DNA from 3 places in the Methylobacterium litchii genome. Region 2 is predicted to be linked to each of the others. Evidence: riboswitches for the same ligand, from Rfam matches in the RefSeq annotation. Region 2 holds a riboswitch; each other region holds the start of a gene.
The links. A riboswitch is a leader RNA that binds a small molecule or an ion and turns the genes downstream of it on or off. The one in region 2 is predicted to bind fluoride.
Positions count from the first base shown of each region.

Region 1: it holds a riboswitch for fluoride, as region 2 does, so the genes downstream of both, AAHF99_RS24070 (2,3-bisphosphoglycerate-dependent phosphoglycerate mutase) here and crcB (fluoride efflux transporter CrcB) in region 2, are expected to answer to the same signal.
Region 3: it holds a riboswitch for fluoride, as region 2 does, so the genes downstream of both, AAHF99_RS06030 (CrcB family protein) here and crcB (fluoride efflux transporter CrcB) in region 2, are expected to answer to the same signal.

Region 1 is NZ_JBBXMY010000021.1:38,400-45,273, forward strand. Features, by position in the region: gene AAHF99_RS24060 (hypothetical protein) at 984-1,154, shown strand; gene AAHF99_RS24065 (hypothetical protein) at 1,561-1,776, shown strand; fluoride riboswitch at 1,974-2,036, shown strand; gene AAHF99_RS24070 (2,3-bisphosphoglycerate-dependent phosphoglycerate mutase) at 2,234-2,854, shown strand; gene AAHF99_RS24075 (hypothetical protein) at 2,879-3,079, shown strand; gene AAHF99_RS27220 (hypothetical protein) at 3,107-3,349, shown strand; gene AAHF99_RS24080 (hypothetical protein) at 3,291-3,440, shown strand; gene AAHF99_RS24085 (hypothetical protein) at 3,437-3,775, shown strand; gene AAHF99_RS24090 (molybdopterin-dependent oxidoreductase) at 3,914-4,993, shown strand; gene AAHF99_RS24095 (DsbA family protein) at 5,310-5,945, opposite strand; gene AAHF99_RS24100 (hypothetical protein) at 6,162-6,533, shown strand; partial or broken gene AAHF99_RS24105 (helix-turn-helix domain-containing protein) at 6,529-6,874, opposite strand, start outside.
Region 2 is NZ_JBBXMY010000001.1:129,831-138,028, forward strand. Features, by position in the region: gene AAHF99_RS00645 (DUF58 domain-containing protein) at 1-465, shown strand, start outside; gene AAHF99_RS00650 (DUF4381 family protein) at 484-948, shown strand; gene AAHF99_RS00655 (VWA domain-containing protein) at 948-1,955, shown strand; gene AAHF99_RS00660 (vWA domain-containing protein) at 1,952-2,878, shown strand; gene AAHF99_RS00665 (tetratricopeptide repeat protein) at 2,878-3,783, shown strand; gene AAHF99_RS00670 (hypothetical protein) at 3,777-5,066, shown strand; gene AAHF99_RS00675 (hypothetical protein) at 5,229-5,741, shown strand; fluoride riboswitch at 5,783-5,858, shown strand; gene crcB (fluoride efflux transporter CrcB) at 5,932-6,321, shown strand; gene AAHF99_RS00685 (pyruvate, water dikinase regulatory protein) at 6,376-7,206, opposite strand; gene AAHF99_RS00690 (uroporphyrinogen decarboxylase) at 7,637-8,198, shown strand, end outside.
Region 3 is NZ_JBBXMY010000002.1:184,406-191,279, forward strand. Features, by position in the region: gene modB (molybdate ABC transporter permease subunit) at 1-168, opposite strand, end outside; gene modA (molybdate ABC transporter substrate-binding protein) at 173-955, opposite strand; gene AAHF99_RS06025 (winged helix-turn-helix domain-containing protein) at 1,014-1,367, opposite strand; fluoride riboswitch at 1,856-1,918, shown strand; gene AAHF99_RS06030 (CrcB family protein) at 2,141-2,410, shown strand; gene AAHF99_RS06035 (hypothetical protein) at 2,407-3,009, shown strand; gene AAHF99_RS06040 (EamA family transporter) at 3,017-3,454, opposite strand; fluoride riboswitch at 3,570-3,639, shown strand; gene xoxF5 (lanthanide-dependent methanol dehydrogenase XoxF5) at 4,255-6,057, shown strand; gene eno (phosphopyruvate hydratase) at 6,167-6,874, shown strand, end outside.

The sequences.
Region 1 (6,874 bases), on a different contig from region 2:
ATAGCTACGCCCACGCCGAACTCTTCGCTGAACCCCGTCAGCCAATATTTGAGGCCAGCTAATCCAAGCCCAAATCCAGTAATAGCGACGGACGCGAATAAGGTTTGGTTCGGTTTGGACATAGGGCCTCGGCGGTAGCTAGCTCAGAACGGCGATCCGCTGCATCTTGATAGCCGTTCCTCCTGAGCGTAGCCCCGGCGCTTCCTATGAACGATTGCCGCAGCATGGAGCAAACACGGCCCATGAGGGTTGCAACTCGTACGAAAGACACGTTTAGGTAAGGTCAAGCTCTCGCGCCTATAACGTCGACAGCGACCTATTAGGGAAGGATACGTCGATGCACTGGACCGCCGTTTTCCTGGCAGGCTACGCCACCTGCTTCGTGGAAATCTGGCGGCTTTGCGATCAAGCCCCTGTTGCTCCTGAGGATTATTCCGGCGACCTTTAGAGATCTCTTGTACGTCGTCCCAGTTCGGCGCCTGCCTTGTTGAAGCAAGGGCCTTTCCCTGGTTCTTTTCCGTAGCGCACGTGATGACGATGCGGTGCATCTCCTTCGCTCAGCTTGCTCCAATCAGCGGTTGGCCCATGGATCGTTCGGGCCATCTCACACGCTGTATGGGCGGACCAAACCACGATGGAGGCGCCTACCTGCTCGTGCTCGCTACGGCTGGCGTTGCCGCTCAGCCGTACGACGATAGGCGACCGCCACCGCCCGACGAGGATTACGACCGACCGCCCCCGCCACCTCATCGTTTCCAGCCCCCGCCGCCGGACCTCGATGACGATAGGCCCCCGCCCCATCATCACCGGAGGCCCCCGCCGCCGGATGACGATGACGATGATGGACCGCCCCCGCCACCGCCGGGGCGGCTCTAAGGCCAAACGGAGGCACAGGCTGTTCGCTTTTTGTGCCGCTGTGGTCGCTGGGTGGCAGCTGCAGCCCAGCGGCTGGGGTATGGTCAGGCGTCCTCAAGGCGCCTCCCATGCCGATCCCCCTCCCCACGCCTCACCGGCTCGCCCTTCTCGGGCTTCTCCTCGCTAGCCTTGTGCTGCTGGCGGATGGCGCAGCTCGGGTCGAACTCGCCCGTGCGGTGAATGCCTCGCTGGGCGATGGCGCCCGCGTAATTGCTCACATCGCCGTAGCAGACGACTGAGCGGCATCCGTGCGCGCTCTCGCAATCATCGTTAGCCTTGCAGCCGTTGAGCCACTTGCGGCTCTCGCGGCTGCACCGGGTGATCTACAGGCGCTTGAGCAGGCGTGGCATAGCTGCATCCGTGATGCTTCCACTCACCAGCCGGCGGGGCAGAGCCGCGCCGGAAACGAGCGCAACGCCTTGGATGAGTGCAGGGAACGTGAGGATGCCTACGTGGCGGCCTCTATGGCAGCTCGCTCGGCTGATGCCGTGCCACAAAACAGTCGGTCACGGACATGGGTGTCCTACGTAGGCTTCGTGCTCGATCCAGTCAAAGCCTGGATCGAAGCGCTGCGGCGCTGACCTGCACAGTAGGAACGGGCGCGTTCGGCCATGTGTTGGCTCCTGCACAGATAGGAGACACGCCATGCCCCGGATTGTGATTGCAGCCTCAGCCCTGGCTCTCAGCGCTCTGGTCGGGACTGCTCCTGCACAGGCTAAGGGCTGCCTGAAGGGTGCAGTCGTTGGCGGCGTTGCCGGTCATATGGCCGGGCACGGCAAAGCCGGGGCTGCGGCCGGATGCGCCGTGGGACATCACAAGGCCAACAAGGCAAGCAAGAGCGGTGGGCAAGGGCAGCAGTAAAGAACTGCGGGGGCCTTCGCCTACGACACGGCCGACAACACCGGCGCCAACCTCACGGCCTTCTGCCAGCGGTACCACATGAACCATGACCGGCCGGAGCATATGCGGCGGCGGCGGTGGACCTTATGCCGGCGGAAAGCATCGGGGGATCTGTATGCGGACCACCACTTGATCGGCCCTCCGGCATCACCATCTACCAAAGTGATGGGGATGGAGCTCCCCGACAACCGCCCGTGAGGGCTGATGGCTCCTGTCACGGAGGGTGCGTCGGCGCCCGCGCGTGGCGGGGGCTTGGAGCACCACCGGCCGCGTAGCGGACTCTTCGTCACCCTCGCGAGTGCGAGTGGGGCGATACTGTGAACTTCCTAATTGTATTCCTCGTTGTGGGCGCTGGCGGCCTCACTGGGCTCGTGGCGGGACTGGCGCTTGCACGCGCCGCCTTGGCCGGGGACCTGTTGTGAATGTCGCCCGCACCCTCTTGCTCGTCCGGCACGGAGAGAGCGAGGCCAACGCAGCCGGCGAGTTCACCGGCACCCGCGACGTACCGCTGACAGCGCGCGGGCGCGAGCAGGCGCGGGCCGCGGGGCGGCGCCTGCTAGAACATGGCCTCTACCCCGACGCCGCGTTCTGCTCGACCCGCTCGCGCACCGCTGAGACCGCGGGGCTGATCCTCGACGCGCTCGGTCGCCCTGGCCTCGCGGTCGAGTGCGCTGCCGCGCTGGATGAGCGCGACTATGGCGCGCTCACCGGCCTCACCCATGTCGAGGCGGAGGTGCGCTGGGGCGCGGATCAGGTCAGGGTGTGGCGCCGCTCCTATGCGACCGCTCCCCCGGGAGGCGAGAGCATTCGGGACACCTTGGCGCGCGTGGCGCCTTACCACCTCACCCGCGTTCTGCCGGCGGCGATGCGCGGGACCGCCCTCGTCGTCGCCCACGGTAATTCGCTGCGCGCCCTCGTGGCCGGCATCGAGGCTCTGCACGCCGACGCCATCGCGCGTCTGGAGCTGCCGACTGGCTCGGTGCGCGTCTACCGCTTCGCCCCGGACGCCTCGGTCGAGGCGCGCGAGGTCGTGACCTGAACCGCTACCCACGGAGTCCCCACCATGAGCTCGATATCGCAGCCTCCGCAGCACGACCCCGACCCGGAACTGGAAGACATCCGCGGACTCGGAGTCGTCGAAGGCCAGCACCACAGGGCGGCGGGCCCATTCGGTGGGTCGGGAAGATCGATAGGTCTCGTCTGGCTGATCCCGGCCGCGATCCTCGTCGTCGCCTTGGTCGCGCTGTTCCTCGTGATGCGCTGAGACCCTCGATCCAATGCGGAGCACGCCATGAGCACGGGCACAACCATCCACAGCCTCGACGCCCTTGAGATCCTCGACTCACGCGGCCACCCGACGCTTCAGGTGCGCGTCACTCTCGACGGAGGCGTCACTGCAACGGCCAGCGTGCCAGCTGGGCGAGACCACCGACGCGTTCATTGCCGATTTCGCAGTGGCGATGGGTTGCGGCCAGATGAAGTCCGACGCGCCCTGCCGGGGCGAGCGGCTGGCAAAGTACAACCGCCTCCTTGATATCGAGGCCGAACTTGGCCCCCGCGCCCGGTTCGAGAACCCTTTCGGACGCCACGGCCGACATCAGTCGGCGAACAGGAGTGAGCCATGAGCAAGAGCACCCGCGAGACCCTCTATCCCGGGACGCGTCTCAGCGCGAAGGTCACCCCACGCGACAACTGTCCGGACAGCTCGGAACCCGAGCAGCCGAACTATCCCCTAATCGAGGCGCTGCGTGCAGCTCGCGAACAGGGCTACGACGCGATCACCGCCGTCGAGCGTTACAATCCAGACTTCTCTATCGACCTTTCCCGCTGCCATATCGAGGCGGAGGCGGAGGCGCTGCTGGAGCGCTGGTACGCGCGGCGTGTCGCGGTTCTCGACGACACGCGTGAGACGCTCAGGCGCCTTTGGCGGGAGCATCAGGAGGTGGCATCCGCCCCATGAGCGACCGGCCCAATCATTGAGCATGGGCGTGTCTCCGGACCGCATGAGCGGCGTCGCCGTGAGGTCGTACCCGGAACGTTACGAGGCCGGACGCGGATTGATACGTTGAATCCCTGGATGCTGAGAGAGGAGAACCCCATGACGAGCTTGGCCGAGCGCAAGACGCGCCTGATCGTTCACGGGGAGACGCCCTACAACGCCGAGCCGCCGCTGGACCGCCTGCGTGCCGCCTACCGGACCGCAGCCGACGACTTCTACGTGCGCTCGCACGGCGATCTGCCGGAGATCGAAGCGGACGGCTACCGCTTCACCGTCGACGGGGCGGGTTCGACCGCGTTGAAGCTGTCGCTACACGACCTGCAATCGCGCTTCCCGCAGGTCACCGTCACCGCCACGATGCAGTGTGCCGGCAACCGCCGCGCGGACATGCGGGCGGTTGCCCCGGTCTCCGGCGACCCGTGGGACGGCGGCGCGATCGGCACCGCCGACTGGACTGGGGTCCGGTTGGGTGATGTGCTGCGCGAGGCCGGGATCGACGCCGGTGCAGACCTGCACGTCGCCTTCGAGAGCCACGATACGGTCGAGGGGCATCCCTACGGGGCCTCGATCCCACTCGCCAAGGCGCTCGCACCAGAGACCCTGCTCGCCTACGCGATGAACGGCGCGCCTCTCCTGCCCGAGCACGGCTTCCCGCTGCGCGCCGTCGTGCCGGGATTTGCCGGGGTGCGCAGCCCGAAATGGCTGAAGCGCATCACTGTGCAGGACCATCCGTCGGACAACCCGATCCAGGCCGGCGACTACAAGCTGTTCCCATCCGACGTGACCGCGGAGACGGCAGACCCGGCTGAGGGGCACACGATTAACACGATGCCTCTCAACGCGGTGATCTGCGAGCCGTCGCGGGGTACGAGCCTGAAAGCCGGGTCAAACAGCATCAAGGGCTACGCCATCTGCGGAGATCGCGCCGTGGTCCGGGTCGACGTCTCGGGGGACGGCGGCCGGACATGGGCGCGGGCCGCGTTGGAACACGATACACGGGCGCCGTTCGCCTGGACGTTCTGGACGATCGACCTGGACTTGCCCGCGGGCGAGCATGAGCTGGCGGTGCGCGCCTGGGACGAGGCCGGACAAACCCAGCCCGCGGCTCCCGACGACACCTGGAACTACAAGGGCTATCTCAGCGCCGCGTGGCACCGCACGCGGGTAAGCGTGGTCTGAACTTTCAGACCTGCCATAGCGTGACCGCCGCCAGCCCTGCGACCGCGGCGAGGAGCAGGGCGATGCCGAGTGTCAGCACACGAGGCATCAGCCGGGCCTCGGCGGTTGCCACGATTACGGTAGGTCACGACAAGGACGGTAGTTGACGGCAAGAGTACGGTAGCAACGAGGGTATCACACCACACGCACTGAGCCATTCAGCTAGTAGAATTGATAGACGCGACCCGAAAGCAATAATGGGCTGCCAATGCGTCATGTGCAGCCATGACTATTGAAAAAACTTGCATAACCAGAATATATACTGATTGTATAATTTTTATTTTGAAATTAAGGGATCAACCACTTGAGATAAAGTTTCTATCGGCATGTCTCCCTTCAGGCGACGGCCATTTACAAAGAATGTCGGAGTGGAGTCAATCTGTAGAACTTCCGCACCTTTATTTTTGACTACATTGATTGCATCGTAGATTTCTTGGTTTCTCAAGCAATTATCGAACTGCTGCTGCTCGATCCCGGCTTGCTGCATCAGCATCCGCAGCTTATCGACGGGATGTTCGGTGAATGCCCAGTCAGCTTGGCGCTCAAACAGCAAGTCAGTGATCGGGTAGTAGCGCGTTTTCCCCGCGCATCGGGCCTGCATGAAGGCAGCCGTTGCCAGCGGGCCGATTGGAAACTCGCGCAGGGTGAAACGAACCTTGCCGGTATCGACATAGCGCTCTTTGAGAGCGGGCCATGTCTTTGTGTGAAATGTGGCGCAGTGTGAGCAGGGCATCGAGGCATACTCGATGATCGTCACTGGCGCATCCTTATCTCCAAGCCATACGTCACCAAGCGGACCCGCTTCAGCGAGTACGTCGGGAGAGATATTCTGCGCCAAGGCTTGCTTTACAAAATTAGCACGAGCGACAGCGGCCCCCACAGCCACATACAGAACTCGGCGGCGTGTGATCATTAGAGGATCAGCAGTCCTGAGATAAAGCGCGGCTGGTACAAGCTAAAGAGCTGAGCGACAAGGGCTCGTGTGATCCGATGCATTATCTCGGCAGCATTCTACCTCCCGAAGCGTGGCCCCGGCGCGTCGCCCAGCGACTACGGGCGACCCCTCATCCGTTGCCAGAGATTGAGCCCCATGCGAGAGGCGATCTAGTCGCCACGCTTCAGTCCCGCCATGCCGATCCGGCGCGAGCACCGCTTCTTCTACCCCATCGACTGGCCGCAGCTGTCGGCGGTGATCCGCTTTCGACGCGCCAAGGGCCGCTGTGAGGGCTGCGGGCGACCGCATGGGGAAACCGTCTGGCACCTTGGCGATGGCCGCTGGTGGGACGCGCAGGTCGGTTCCTGGCGCGACGGGAAGGGGCAGGCCGTCTGCCTTGCGGTTGGAGAGGACGACGTTCTCAGATCCGTACGGACGACGCGGGTGGTCCTGGCGACCGGCCACCGCAACCACGACACCGCCGACAACCGGGACGTGAACCTCATAGCGGTCTGCCAGCGGTGCCACATGAACCACGACCGGCCGGAGCATCCGCGGCGGCGGTGAAGCGTACCGCCAGTTCACGCGGGCTGAGTTCAGGCTGCTCCAAGGCCAGGGCCACGATCTGCTCGCGGATCTCCGCAGGGAGACGGTTCCAGACCCGGCTCGGCCGCGAGGGATGGTCGCTCAACGCCTCGGGGCCGCCGCGCTGGTAAGCGTCGTACCACCGGTAGAACGTCGAGCGGGTGATGCCGAGCTTGCCCAGGGTGGCGCGCACCGGCAGATGGGATTGCTCAACGAGCCGGATGATCTCCAGCTTCTCGGGGGCCGGGTACCTCATGCCTCGTCGCCCCCAGCCCCGCTCATGCTTTTTTTGAGCAGACGGTTCTCCAGGACGAGATCAGCCA
Region 2 (8,198 bases):
CGCCCGGCGGGGGGCGAGCGCGCCATGGCTTCCGTGACCGGCGCCCTCGCGGTGGCCCATGCCCAGGCCCTCGACGCGGCACGGGCGGAAGACCCGCCCCTCGAACCCCTGCTCGGCATCGCCACGAGCCTCCTGCCGTCGGGCGGGCATCTCGTCATCGCCAGCGCCCTCGATGCCCCCGGCCCCAATTTCGAGCGCCTGCTCGGCCTCGTCGCCGAGCGCGTCTCGGTGCGCCTTCTCCTGGTGAGCGACGCCTTCGAGCGCGCCCGGCGGCCGGGTTTCTTCCCCTTCGCCCTCTCGGACGGGCGGCGCGGTTCGCTCCGGGCCGACGGCACGGGGGAGCAGATGCTCGACGCCCGCCTCGGGGATTACGCCGCGCGCGGCATCGCCGGCCTGCGCCTCGACGTGGAGGCGGGGCCGGAGGCCTACGCGCCGCTGATGGAGCGGCTCGATGCCGTGCTCTGAGACCGCGCGGGGCCGCCCGTGACCCCCGCCGACGCCCCCGCGACCCTCGACCAGTTGCGCGGCCTGCACCTGCCGGGCGGCGCGAGCGGCCCCGTGCCCGGCGAGATCCTGCTGGCGCTGGTCCTCGGCTTCGGCGCCGCGCTCCTCGTCGGACTGCTGCGCGTCGTGGTGAGCCGGGTCCGGGCCAGCGTCCGCCGGGCGGCGCTGGCCGACCTCGCCGGAAGCCGCACCCTCGCCCCGCCGGACAGGATCCTCGCCCAGGCGCGGTTGCTGCGCCGCCTCGTGCGCACCCTCGACGGCGACGAGGCCGCCTCCGCCCACGGCGCGCCTTGGGCCGCGCGCCTCGATGCGCGTCTGCGCACCGACTTCTTCACCGCCGGCGCCGGGCGCGTGCTGGTGGAGGGGCTCTACCGGCGCGAAGTACCCGACCCCGCGCTCCTCGACGCGGAGCTGACCCGGCTGATCGGGAGGCTCAAGGCATGATGCCCGGCTGGCTCGCCGCCTTCGTCTCCGGCTTCGACCTCGCGGCCCCCTGGCTGCTCCTCGCCCTGCCGCTGCCGCTCCTCGCCGCGCGGCTCCTGCCCCGCGAGCGGGTGGAGGGCGGCGCCTTGCGCGTCCCCGGCACCCTGGCCGCGAGCACGGGCACCGGCCACGAGGGCGCAGGGCGCGGCCGCCGCCGGGCCGCCCTGGTCTGGGGCCTGTGGATCTGCCTGATCGCCGCGCTCTCCGGGCCGCGCGTGGTGATGCCCTCGGCCGCGCTCCCGGCTTCGGGGCGCGAGATCATGATCGCCATGGATCTCTCCGGCTCCATGGAGCGGCGCGACTTCTCCCTCGACGGCGAGACCGTGAGCCGGCTGGCGGCGGTGAAGCGCGTCGGGGCCGACTTCATCCGCCGCCGGGCGGGGGACCGGATCGGCCTCGTCCTGTTCGCGGATCAGGCCTACGTCGCCGCCGGGCTGACCTTCGACACCGCCTCCGTCGCCCGCGCCCTGGAGGAGGCGACGATCGGCATTTCCGGCCGCTCCACCGGCATCGGCGACGGGCTCGGCCTCGCCCTGCGCCGCCTCGACCCGCGCGACGCGAACATTCCCGAGGGGCGCCCCGCCGCGACGAAGGCGGTGGTGCTGCTCTCGGACGGCGCCAACAATGCCGGCCAGACCGCGCCGAAGGACGTGGCCGACCTCGCCAAGGAGATCGGCGTGCGCGTCTACACCATCGCGCTCGGCCCCCGCGACCTCGCCGACGCCAACGGCGAGCAGGACGTGGTCGACAGCGAGACCCTGAAGACCATGGCCGAGACGAGCGGCGGGCGCTTCTTCCGGGTGAAGACCACGGACGACCTCGTCACCGTGGCGCAGGCCATCGACACCCTGGAGGGCGGGCGCACCCCGCCCCCGCCGCTGCCCCTGCGCAAGGATCTGTGGGTCTGGCCGGGCGCCCTGGCACTGGCCTTCGCCGTGGGGCTGCTCGCCGTGCGGAGGAGCGCATGACGCTCGCCGGACTCACCCTCCTGCGGCCCTGGTGGCTCGCGGCGCTCCCCATCGTCGTCGCCCTGGCGCTCTATGCCGTGCGCCGGGCGGCGCCGCTCGGCGATTGGGGCCGGGAGGTCGATCCCGCCCTGATGGCCTACCTCTCGCGCACCGGATCGGTGCTCGGCGGCAAGCGTGGCGCCAACCTCGCGGCGGGGCTCTGCGCGGCGGGTCTCGTCCTCGGCCTCGCCGGGCCGGCGGTGGAGCGCCGGGACACCGGCACGTTCCGCAACCTCGACGAGACGATCCTCGTCGTCGACCTCTCCCGCTCGGTCGCCGAGGGCGGCAACCTGCAGGGCGTGCGCGAGGCCGCCGCCTCCGTCGCGCAGGCCGCCGGCACCCGCCCCGTCGCCTTGGTGATCTATGCCGGCGACGCCTACCTCGCCGCCTCCCCCACCACCGACCGGGACAGCCTCGGCACCACGCTCTTCTCCCTCGACGCCGACACGGTGCCCGACCGGGGCAGCCACCCGGAGCGCGGCCTCGCGCTGGCCAGCCGGACCCTCGCCGAGGCCAACGTGATCGCCGCCAACGTAGTGCTGATCAGCGACGGCGACGGCATCGGCGAGGCCGCCCTGCGCGAGGCCGGGGCGATCCGCGCCCGGGGCTGGCGCCTCGACACCCTGTTCGTCCCCGCCACGAAGGCCCTGCCGCCGGGCGTGCCGAAGCCGGATCCGGGGCCCCTCCAGCGCCTCGCGGCGGCGGGTGGCGGCACCAGCGCCGAGATCCGTGCCGCGACCCCCGTGCTCGACGCGGTGGCTGCGCCCACCGCCCAGCACCTCGCGGCCGGCGGCTACGGCGTCGTCGCCTTCGCCGATCTCGGGCGTTGGCTGCTCGCCCTGGCGGCCCTACCCGCCCTCCTGCTGTTCCGACGGAGCGCCTGATGCCGGCCGCCCTCGCGTCACCCCGGACCCTCGGCCTGCCGCCGGCGTGGCGGCGGAGTGCGCGGATCGGCGGGCTCGTCCTCGTCGGCCTGGGGATCGTGACCCTCGTCGCCCTGTCGCAGCCGCGCACCGGTGTCGGGCGCCTGCTGATGAGCGTCCACCTGCCCGGCCTCGCCGCGCGGGTATTCGAGGACCCCGCTTGGCGGGCCGCCGCCGTCTACGAGGCGGGGCGGCTGGACGAGGCCATCACCCTGTTCCGCAACGGCGGGCGCCGGGCGAGCTACAACCTCGGCAACGCGCTCGCCCGCTCCGGCGACCTGCAGGGCGCCATCGCCGCCTACGACGAGGCCCTGCGCTTCAACCCCCGCGACGCGGACGCCCAGGCCAACCGCTCGCTGATCGCCCGGATGCTGGAAGAGGCGATCGACCGCGGCCCCGGCGGCGGCATCGCCAACGGCACGGCGCAGTACGGCGCCCGCTACAACAAATCCGCCCACCAGGACCCGAACGACGACGTCAACGCCTCGTCCAGCGGCGAGGGCCTTGCCGGCAACCGCGAAGCGAGCAGCAGCGCCTCGCTGCCCGGCAATAGCGCCGTCGCCCGGCGGGGCCGCTCCGAACAGGCTGCCATCGACTCGGCCGGCGGCAAGGCACGCGGCTCGGTGGGCGACGCCGCCGGGCGCGGCCGCTCCGGCACCGGCCCCGCCATGGTCGCCGAGGCCCCCGAGCGCGAGGCCCGCCGGGTGACGAAGAGCTTCGAGGCGCACGAAATCCGCCCCGACCGCCTGTGGCTCCAGACTCTGCCCGACGATCCCGGCCGCTACCTCAAGCTCCGCCTCAAGGCCGAGCAGGCCCGCCGCGTCGAGGCCGGCACCGCCATGCCCGCCGGGAGCAACCCATGGTGATTTTTTGGGACTGGGGTCGCGGGGTGCGGCGAGGGCGGACTGGGCTTCTCGCCGGGTTGCTGCTGGCCGGGATGTCGCTGCCTGCCCTCGCCGAGGTGGAACCCGGTGACCTCACCCTCACCGTCACCCCCGAACTGAACGGCGGGGCGACGCCCTACACCCGCGAGATGGTGCTCCTGAAGATCCACGGGGTCTACCGCCAGCCGATCCTGCTGGAGGAGGTGATCCAGCCGCCGCTCGCCAACTTCACCTGGACGCAGCTCGGCCGCGACCATTGGAGCAAGACCCGCCTCCCCGACGGCCAGACCGCCATCGCCTTCGACCGGACGGTGGCGATCTTCCCGCACCATGCGGGCGCGTTCACCATCGAGCCCTTCGTCCACCGGCTGACCGTCAACGACGTCGGCGAGCGCAAGGTGGTGGACGTGCGCTCGCAGCCGATCCCCTTCACCGTCGCCCCCTGGACCGCCCCGACCGGCGGCCCCGACGCGAAGGAGCCCTGGTGGCTCCCCGCCCGCGACGTGAGCATCACCGATTCGTGGAGCCGCGACCCGGAGACGGTGAAGATCTACGAGACCGTCCGGCGGACGGTGGTGCTGGAGGCGCAGGGGATGCTCGCCGAGGGCCTGCCGCCCCGGCCGGTCCTGCGCACGCGCGGCATCATCACCTTCGCCGGGCCGGTCGTCCGCGAGACCATCATCACCCCCGCCGGCCCCGTCGCCCGCGCCACCTATGTCTGGGACGTGAAGCCCGGCGTGCCGGAGGTGATCCCCCTCGACGCCATCGCCATCCCGTGGTTCGACACGGTCTCGCGCACCATGCGCGAGGCCGAGATCCCCGCTCGCCAGATCGGCGGCGGCCTGCCCGACCGGGAGACCGACGGGGCCAAGGGCGCCGCCGCCTCCGCGCTGATCGCCGTGGCGGCGGGCGTGCTGGCCTTCGGGCTCGGCCTCGCCCTCCTCGGCTTCCGCCGGGAACGGGGGACGCTCCGCCTGCCTGCCGTCATCGCCCGCGACCTGCGCCGGGCCGCCCGGACCGGCGACGCCAACGCCGTCCGCGCCGCCGTGGCGGCGGGCGAGGCCGCGATGCCCGCCCTCGCCCGCCGCTGGCGGGAGCGGCCCGAGACCCGCGAGGCGCTCGCCGCCCTCGACCGCGCCGTCTACGGCCCGACCGGAGGCGCGACGCCGGATCTCGTTGCCCTGGCCCGCGCCCTGACGAAGAGCGAGCCCGGCCGGGCATTCGGCCCCGCCCCCGTGCTGAAGCCCCTCGACGGACCTGCATGATGTTGCCTGTTTTTCAGGCAGGCTGAGGTTTTAAGCAAACGCTCAAGTCCTGAGCAAGCATCAATGTTTTGCACTATCTTGCGTCAACTGCATTCGCTCCGTAGACCGAACACCAACGGACGAAGAGTCCGCGTTTTCGCTGTCGCCCGGAGGACTAAACCGATGCCGCATACCACCGAAGTCAAGGACCGTTTCCGCACCCGTCTTGCCGCCGCCGATGCCCGCAGCAACGGCTTCCGGCAGAAGCTGCTGGACGACGGCACCCGCGCCCTCCAGCCGGTGATCGAGGTGCTGAACCTGATGGCGGAGGTGCTGAACGAAGAGCACAACGCCCATGGCTGCATCACCGGGACGGAGTTGCTGATCGACACCGACAACTTCGTCACGCTCTGTGCCAAGCTGCGCGGGGTCGACAGCGAGCAGAAGATCAAGATCAAGTACGGCCCCGAGCTCGGCGGCAAGAACTATATTTCGATTTCCGGCCTGCATCAGCGCTACAACGAGCGTCTCGTGCCGGGTTCGAGCGCCAGCGCGCATATCGGCCGGGTGATCGGCAGCGACATCCATCTCGACGAGCATCGCGGCGCCGACCTCGCGGAGGTGGTTCGCGACGTGATCGAGGATTTCTACGTCGCGCAGATCGAGCAGCGCAGCCACTTCGCCGTCGCGGCGTAGGGTTCAGGCCCTTTCCCTCGTCCCGCCCGTGCGTTAACGCTCGGCGGGATGGGGATGGAGCTCCCCGACAACCGCCTTGCCGGATGACCGGCCAGGGCTGATGGCTCCTACCGCAAGGGCGGCTTTCGCCTGCGGTGGGGGCGTGCCCGCATCGCGGCCGGGCCGCTCGTCCAACCGGGACGGGACAGGCATGATCAACACCCTCATCGTTTTCCTCGGCGCCGGGATCGGCGGCGGGTTTCGCCACGGATTCAACGTGGCGGTGTCGCGGACGCTGCCGGGCCTGGGCTTTCCCCTGGCGACGCTCCTCATCAACGTGCTGGGCTCGTTCCTGATGGGCGTGCTGGCCGAAGGCTTCGCCCTGCGCGGCGCAGCGGGCCACCCCGCCCGTCTGCTCCTGACGACGGGCGTGCTCGGCGGCTTCACCACCTTCTCGACCTTCTCCCTCGATGCCATCGCCCTGTACGAGCGGGGCGAGACGGCCCTGTCGGCCGCTTACGTCCTGGCCTCGGTCGCGGGCGGCCTCCTCGGCCTGATCGCCGGCATGGCCCTGGTGCGCGGCATCCTGAGCGCATCCTGACGGGGATCCCAAAGGGCAAGCCCTTTGGTGGGGTCCAGGGGCAAGGCCCCTGGATTATTCCGCGATGAACTTCATCCGGTGGTCGCGGTGCAGGTCGAGGATGGCGGCGGCCGTCTCCTCGATCGACCGGCGCGTCACGTCGATGGTCGGCCAGCGGTTCTTGATGAACAGCCGCCGGGAGGCGGTGATCTCGTCGGCCACCGCCTCGCGGTCGACATACATCGAACTCTCGTCGGCGTTCAGGCTCGACAGCCGGTTCTGGCGGATCTGGATGATCCGCTCCGGCGAGGCGAACAGCCCGACTATCAGGGGCTTGCGCGCCGCCTCGATGGCCGGCGGCATCGGCATGCCCGGTACGAGGGGCAGATTCGTGGTCTTCAGGCCCCGGTTGGCGAGGTAGATCGAGGTCGGCGTCTTCGAGGTGCGGCTGACGCCGAGCAGGATGACGTCCGCCTCCTCCAGATCCTCCGGCAGGTTGCCGTCGTCATGGGCGAGGGTGAAGTTCATCGCGTCGATGCGCTTGAAGTACTCGGCGTTCAGCATGTGCTGGGCGCCGGGACGTGCCGCCTTCTGCGTGCCGAGGTAGGATTGCAGCAGGTCGTGGACCGGCTGCAGCACCGACAGGCAGGGCGAGCCGGATTCCCGCGCCGCCATCTCCAGCCGCTGGCCGAGGTCGCCCCCCACCAGGGTGTAGAGCACGAGGCCCGGCGCGGCGCGGATCTCCGAGATCACCCGCTCCAGCTGCGAGGCGGAGCGCACGAGGGGGTAGACGTGCTCGATGGCCGAGACGCCCTCGTACTGCGCCGCCGCCGCGCGCCCGACATTGATGAGCGTCTCGCCGGTGGAATCCGACACGAGATGTAGGTGGAAGTAGCTGCGGCCCATACGCGGCGTCTCCGGCCGGTTCGGTTATCCAACGGCGACCGCCGGGGAGTCGATAAGTGTGGATAGGCAGGCCCGGTCGGCCGGTCCAGAGCAGAACCCCGTCCGGCTATCGACTCCTGCATACACAGGCCGTCAAATCGGGGCGGATTCCGCACCCGGTTCGGGAAAAGCCGGACACGCGGGGTCCGGACCGGCTCACCACCCGGCGCAAGGCCTTGAGCAGGAACCCTCTTCCATCATCTTCGCGCAAATCCTTTAAAGCTCCGTTAACGGCGCCGAACCGGGGATCGGGTGTGGATACGGTTGCGCTCCCGCTCATCAGCCTCCAAGAGAAAAAACAGAGTCTAAGATTCTCTCTCTCTCTTTATGAGAGGTCCCCTGGGGATCGTCGCGACCGGGCCGGTTGGCGAAGAAACGGGTACGGGAGCGCATGACGGTTCAACCGGACAGGACGATGCTGAAGGTGCTCTCGGGCGAGGCGGTCTGGCCGCCTCCGGCCTGGATGATGCGCCAAGCGGGACGCTATCTGCCGGAGTATCGGGCCACCCGGGCGACGGCGGGCTCCTTCCTCGACCTGTGCTACACGCCCGACTTCGCCGTGGAGGTGACGCTCCAGCCGATCCGCCGCTTCGGCTTCGACGCGGCCATCCTGTTCTCGGACATCCTCGTCGTGCCCCACGCCCTCGGGCAGGACGTGCGCTTCGTGGAGGGCGAGGGCCCGCGCCTCGATCCCCTGAGCGACCGCGCCGCCTTCGAGCGTTTGCGCGAGGCGGGCGACGGGGCGGTGATGACCCACCTCGCCCCCGTCTTCGAGACGGTGACGCGGCTGCGGGCCGAACTGCCGGCGGAGACGACGCTGCTCGGCTTCTGCGGCGCGCCGTGGACCGTGGCGAGCTACATGATCGGCGGCCGGGGCACCCCCGACCTCGCCCCCGCCCGGGCGCTCGCCGAGGGCGACACGGCGCTGGTGGACGAACTGATCGACCGCCTCG
Region 3 (6,874 bases), on a different contig from region 2:
CACGGTCGGCGGCAGCACCAGCGGTAGCGCCAGCAGCGCCTCCGCCAGCGAGCGCCCCCGAAAGCGCCGGAAGGCGAGCCACCGGCCAAGGACCACCCCGACCGGCAGAAGCAACAGGACGGTCAGCGCCCCGAGGCGCAGGGACAACGAGAGGGCCTGCCAGTCCATCCGCTCACGGCGCCTCGCCCGGAAGCACGAAACCGTACCTGCGCAGGATCTCGCGGGCCGGCGGGGATTGCATGTAGGCCTGGAACGCCTTCGCGGTCTCGCCGGCGTGGCGCATCAGGACCATCCTCTGGCGCAGTGGCTTGTGCCAGGCGGCCGGGATCAGCGCGTAAGAGCCGAGCTTCGACACCTCCGGCGATAGAACCAGGGAATAGGCGAAGATCCCGCCCTGGGTCGAGCCGGACGCCGCGAACTGTGCGGCCTGGGACACGTTCTCGCCCAGGACCAGAAGGGGCTTCGCCTCGTCCCACAGGCCCTGCGAGGCCAGCGCCTCCTCCGCCGCCCGTCCGTACGGGGCATGCTCCGGGTTGGCGATGGCGAACTTGCGCACCCGCCCGTCCCCCAGGGCGGCCTTGAGGTCGGTCATCCCGGCGTCGGGCTTCATTGGCGAGCCATGGGGAGCGAACAGCACGATGCGCCCCTCCGCGTAGAGGGCGCCGCGATCGACCGTCTTACCTGCATCGGCGAGCCGGAACACGAAGCCCTCGTCGGCCGACAGGAAGACCTGGAACGGCGCGTCCTGCGCCAGTTGCCGGGCGAAGTTGCCGGAGGACCCGTACGTGATTGCGAGTTCCTGGCCGGTGTCGGCCTTGAACCGCGTCGCGACCGAGTCGAGCGCGAACTTCAGGTCGGCGGCGGCCGCCACTTGCACGGGCGCATCCGCCCTGGCCCCTGCCACGGGGGCGAGCGTGAGGGCGGCGGCGATGAGGAGGGCAGGAATGCGAAGCATGCGCTGGACGATATAGCTGATCGGCTATATCGCAAGGGGCAGAACTCGCTTCCCCGGATCAATCTTCTCTTGGCTTGAGCAGCGTGGAGAGCCGCTCGACCTCGCTGGCCGCGGCCTTCGCGGCGGAGGCTTCCGTGCGCCGGTAGCCGTCGAGCACGGCATCGCCGGTCGCGGTCAGGCGCGCCCCACCCCCCGCCTTGCCGCCCTTGCTCTTCTCGACCAGGGGCTCGCGGAAAGCGGCATTGAGGGTTTCGATCAGGTACCAGGCGCGCTTGTAGCTCATGCCCATGCGGCGGCTTGCGGCCGAGATGGACCCGGTCTCGCGGATGCCTTCCAGAAGTGCGACCTTACCCGGCCCGAGCAAGGTGTCGGCCCGCAACTCGATACGTAGGCTGATGCGGGCTTCGTCCATCCCACCTCCCGTCAGGTGCCAATTGCCGTCAGGCTTCCGTACGACGCGCATACCCGAGCACCGCCAGGGCCGCGCCGGCTGCGGGCGCAGCCTTTCGGGCTTAGGTGCCGCTCCTCACGGTGACCCGGAACCTCGGCTCAGCGCGCCTGAGAACCGCCAGGGCATGAGCAGCCGCCGAAGGGCGAGCCGTGACGTGACGAATCGGCGACGCCGGCTTTCCAAGGTCGCACGGAAGGTCGATGGGCACGATGCGGCCAACTGCTCGGGCTGGCACTCTCAGCCGTCTTGCTGCCGCTGCTGGCGGGCATCCTGGTGATCTCCCCCTTCAAGGTCTGGCGGCACGCCTGACCGCGGGTGCCCCGAGCAGCGGTATGGATTTCGACGAGGCGGGCCGCCGGCGACCTCCTGCCGGCCGGGACGGTCCAAGCAAGGCGCCGTCCACCGTCAGACGCCTTTGACGCGTCGCGGCTTGGGGCGCTAAAGACCGCGCGCGTGATGGGAATGGAGCTTCCCGACAACCGCCCGTAAGGGCTGATGGCTCCTGCTGCGCGGGCACGAGGTGGCCCGTCCGTGGCGGGAGCGTGCCTGACGCCGCTCCGCCGCGCGGCGGGTTTCTTGCTGCCCCGGATCGAAAGGGTGAGAGGGCAGGCAATGGGCTTCGTGATCGTGTTTCTGGGGGCGGGATTTGGCGGCGCCCTTCGCCACGGGTAAACATCCTCGCGCTGCGCCTGCTGGGCGCAGGGGCCTTTCCCTACGGGACCTTGGGCATCAACGTGCTCGGCTCGTTCCTGATGGGCCTGATCGCCGAGTATTTCGCCCTCAGGTCCGGCCTGCCCATGCAACTTCGGCTGTTCCTGACCACCGGCATCCTCGGTGGCTTCACGACATTCTCGGCATTCTCCCTGGACGCCGCACTCCTCTTCGAGAAGGGCCAGGCCGGGGCCGCGTTCGCCTACGTGACCGGCTCGGTGGTCCTGGCCCTGGGCGCGCTGTTCCTGGCCCTGATGGTGGTGCGCGCCGCGGTCGGCGGAGGGGCGGCGTGAGCCCGTCGTGGGTGGGAACCCTCATCACCTTCCAGGTGACCTTTACGGAGTTGTTCATTGCCGCCACCGTGGTCGCGGCGGCCGCCTACAAGTTCGGGTGGCGCAGCGTGGCGCTCGGGTCCGCGCTCGGGGCGACCGGGGTGGCGATCCTGGCGGCGGTGTTGCAGGTGGCGGCGTACGGCATCGCCCTGCACTGGCTGGATTGGATTTCCGCCCTGCTGCTGCTCGGGTTCGGGGCTTATCTCGTCTACGAATTCATCTCGGGCTTCCGGGAGACGAACGACATCGCCCCCGTCGGCACCGGCTGGGCGCTGCCGCTCAACGCCGGCGGGATCGGCGTCGCCGCCTGGGCGCTGGCGGCGGAAGGGCTGGAGATCCTCGTGGTCTGGCTGGGGGTCTCGCTACGTGACGGGCCGGCGACCGCGACCCTCGGCGTCGGCCTTGGGCTCGTCGTGATCGCCATGCTCGGCATCGTCCTGCGCGGCATCGGCGTGTTCCGGCGTATCCCGCCCTACGTCCTGGACGGGGTCGCCGCCGTCGCGGTGACCGCCTACGGCCTGTACTTCCTGTACGAGGCCTTCGCAGCCGGCGGGGCCTGAGCCCGCCTCAAACCCTTAAGGCGACCAGGACGGCGCCGGCCGCGATGAGGCCGACGCCGATCCAGTTCACGGTCGCCAGCCGCTCGCCCAGGAACGCTGCGCCGAACACCGCGACCAACACCACGCTGAGCTTGTCGATGGGCGCCACGCGCGCGGCATCGCCGAGCTTCAGGGCGCGGAAGTAGCAAAGCCAGGAGCCGCCCGTGGCGAGCCCGGAAAGCACCAGGAACAGGTAGGTGCGTCGCGAGACGGTTGCGAGCGGCTGCCACTCGCCCGTGCCCACGAGGATCGCGCCGAGCACGGACAAGATCACCACGGTGCGGATGAAGGTCGCAAAATCGGAGTTCACGTTCTCGATACCGACCTTGGCGAAGATCGCCGTCAGCGCCGCGAAGGCGGCCGAGAGCAGCGCCCAGAACTGCCAGGCGAACACCAGGTTTCTCATCGCCAAATCCCTTGGTTGCGGCCGAGGCGAGACCCCTCCGGAGTTCCGGAGCCGCGCCTTCCGCCGTGCCTCGCGAGGTAATTGACGGCGATGGTGGATTAAGCCACCTTGCCCGACGTGGGATGGGGATGGAGCTCCCCGACAACTGCCGGGCCCGACGCCCGGACGATAGCTCCTACCGTGCGCTTCCGGGCGCGGGTAGGGCTGCGCCTGTCCCCACATCCGGCCGCGCACCTCCCGTAACCCGATCCCGTCGCCGGGATCCTGCGTGAGCCGTGTGCCGATGCGATCCCACCAACCGCCGCTCTGAGCCTGCCCCACGCGCGCGATTTCGCGCGCGTTTCGTCGTGCTCGAACGAAAAAAACGGCGAGGTCCGAAGACCCCGCCGCACCCAGCGAACTTCCCGAGCGGTAACTTAAGTCGTTCGCTAGATCTCAGTCTTACTTGTCGGAGAGGTCAGGATAGCTAAAACAAGCTTCGAGTCAACGGCAATAAACCGATAATCGAAGAAAATTGGCATCTTAGATCTTTTTAAAAAGCCAGTTTTACTTGGTCCTGGGAAGCGCATCGCTTGCCGGGTAGATTATCCATGCCTCAATAAGTAAATATGCTGACGGCACAAGAAAAACTGTCGCACTTAGAAGAATCTTATTGTAATCTCAAATGGCCTTGATAGACCTGCATCGCTCGCTTTCGACCTGAACGGAGGAACTTCGGGGATAGAAAAGCGGCGATAACGCGTGACATGACGCGTGGCCACGCCGAATTCTGGCCGCGGCGTCTGAACGGAGGAACGCGCATGAAAAAGATCGCCCTCGCGGCGTCAGTTGCCTATGCCGCCACCGTGCTGCCGGCCTCGGCCAACGACGACCTGATGAAGATGATGGAGAACCCCAACGACTGGGCGTTCCCCGGGCTGAACTATTCGAACACCCGCTTCTCGAAGCTCGACCAGATCAACACCAAGAACGTGAAGGACCTTCAGGTCGCCTGGACGTTCTCGACCGGCGTCCTGCGCGGCCACGAGGGCGCGCCGCTCGTGATCGGCAACGTCATGTACGTGCACACGCCGTTCCCGAACATCGTGTACGCCCTCGATCTCGACCACGAGCAGAAGATCCTCTGGAAGTACGAGCCGAAGCAGGATCCGTCCGTGATCCCGGTCATGTGCTGTGACACGGTCAACCGTGGCCTGGCCTATGCCGACGGCGCGATCATCCTGCATCAGGCCGACACCACCGTCGTCTCGCTCGACGCGAAGTCCGGCAAGGTCAACTGGTCGGTCAAGAACGGCGACCCGGGCAAGGGCGCGACCAACACCGCCACCGTCCTCCCCGTGAAGGACAAGGTGCTGGTCGGCATCTCCGGCGGCGAGTTTGGCGTGCAGTGCTCGATCACCGCCTACGACCTGAAGACCGGCAAGCGCGTGTGGCGCGGCTACTCGGAAGGCCCGGACGACCAGCTCCTCGTCGATCCCGAGAAGACCACCTCGCTCGGCAAGCCCATCGGCAAGGACTCCTCGCTGAAGACCTGGGAAGGCGACCAGTGGAAGACCGGCGGCGGCTGCACCTGGGGCTGGTACTCCTACGACCCCAAGCTGAACCTCGTGTACTACGGCTCGGGCAACCCCTCGACCTGGAACCCCAAGCAGCGTCCGGGCGACAACAAGTGGTCGATGACCATCTGGGCGCGTAACCCGGACACCGGCATGGCCAAGTGGGTCTACCAGATGACCCCGCACGACGAGTGGGACTACGACGGCATCAACGAGATGATCCTCACGGATCAGAAGGTGGACGGCAAGGAAACCCCGCTGCTCACCCACTTCGACCGTAACGGCTTCGGCTACACGCTGAACCGCGACACCGGCGAGTTGCTCGTGGCCGAGAAGTTCGACCCGGCCGTCAACTGGGCGTCCAAGGTCGACATGGACAAGTCGTCCAAGACCTACGGCCGCCCGCTGGTCCAGGCGAAATACTCGACCGAGCAGAACGGTGAGGACGTGAACTCGAAGGGCATCTGCCCGGCGGCCCTCGGCTCCAAGGATGAGCAGCCCGCCGCCTTCTCGCCGAAGACCAACCTGTTCTACGTTCCCACCAACCACGTCTGCATGGACTACGAGCCGTTCCGGGTGACCTACACCCCGGGCCAGCCCTACGTCGGTGCGACCCTCTCGATGTACCCGGCCCCGAATTCCCACGGCGGCATGGGCAACTTCATCGCCTGGGACGGCGTGAAGGGTAAGATCGTGTGGTCCGATCCGGAGCAGTTCTCGGTGTGGTCGGGTGCTCTCGCCACCGCCGGTGACGTGGTGTTCTACGGAACGCTGGAAGGCTACATCAAGGCCGTCGACGACAAGACCGGCAAGGAGCTCTGGAAGTTCAAGACCCCGTCGGGCATCATCGGCAACGTGATCACCTACCAGCACAAGGGCAAGCAGCACATCGCCGTGCTTTCGGGCGTCGGCGGCTGGGCAGGCATCGGCCTCGCGGCCGGCCTGACCGACCCGAACGCCGGCCTCGGCGCGGTGGGTGGCTATGCGGCCCTGTCGCAGTACACCAACCTCGGTGGCACGCTGACCGACTTCGCCCTGCCGAACTAAGCAGCGGCATTTCGCTGACGACATGCGGGTGCCGGCGCGGGTTCCGCGCCGGCACCCTTCTCCTTGCTCGGTTACCGCCGAGGACCTTCATCAATTGACGGAATCCCCGATGCGTCCGGACACGAAGATCCGCGCCCTCGAAGCCCTGGAAATCCTGGACTCCCGCGGCCGCCCGACCCTGGAGGTCCGCGTCACGCTCGAAGGCGGCGTCAGCGCCACCGCCGGCGTCCCCTCGGGCGCCTCCACGGGCGTCAACGAGGCGGTCGAGAGGCGCGACAATGACCTGGCCCGTTACGGGGGCAAGGGCGTGCTGATGGCCGCCGAGGCCGTTCGGGGCGAGATTGGCGAGGCACTCCGGGGGTGGGACGCAGCCGACCAGCAGGGCGTCGACCGGACGCTCGTCGAGCTCGACGGCTCGCCGAACAAGTCCAGGCTCGGCGCGAACGCGCTGCTCGGCGTCTCCATGGCGGCGGTGCGTGCGGCCGCGCGCGCGACGGGCCGTCCTCTCTACGCGCATCTCGGAGGCGAGGCCGCCACCCTTCTCCCGATGCCGTGCCTCAACGTCCTCAACGGCGGCCAGCATGCCGACAGCTCGCTCGACGTCCAGGAATTCATGCTCGTGCCCGTCGGCGCGTCGAGCCTGGCCGAGGCGATGCGCGTCGCGGCCGAGACCTACGCGGCTATCCGAGAGATCCTCCACGAACGGGGGCTGGCCACGGCCGTAGGGGACGAGGGCGGCTTCGCACCCAACCTGCCGGACAACGAGGCGGCTTTGGCGTTGATCGTGGAGGCCACGGAGAGGGCCGGCTACAGGCCG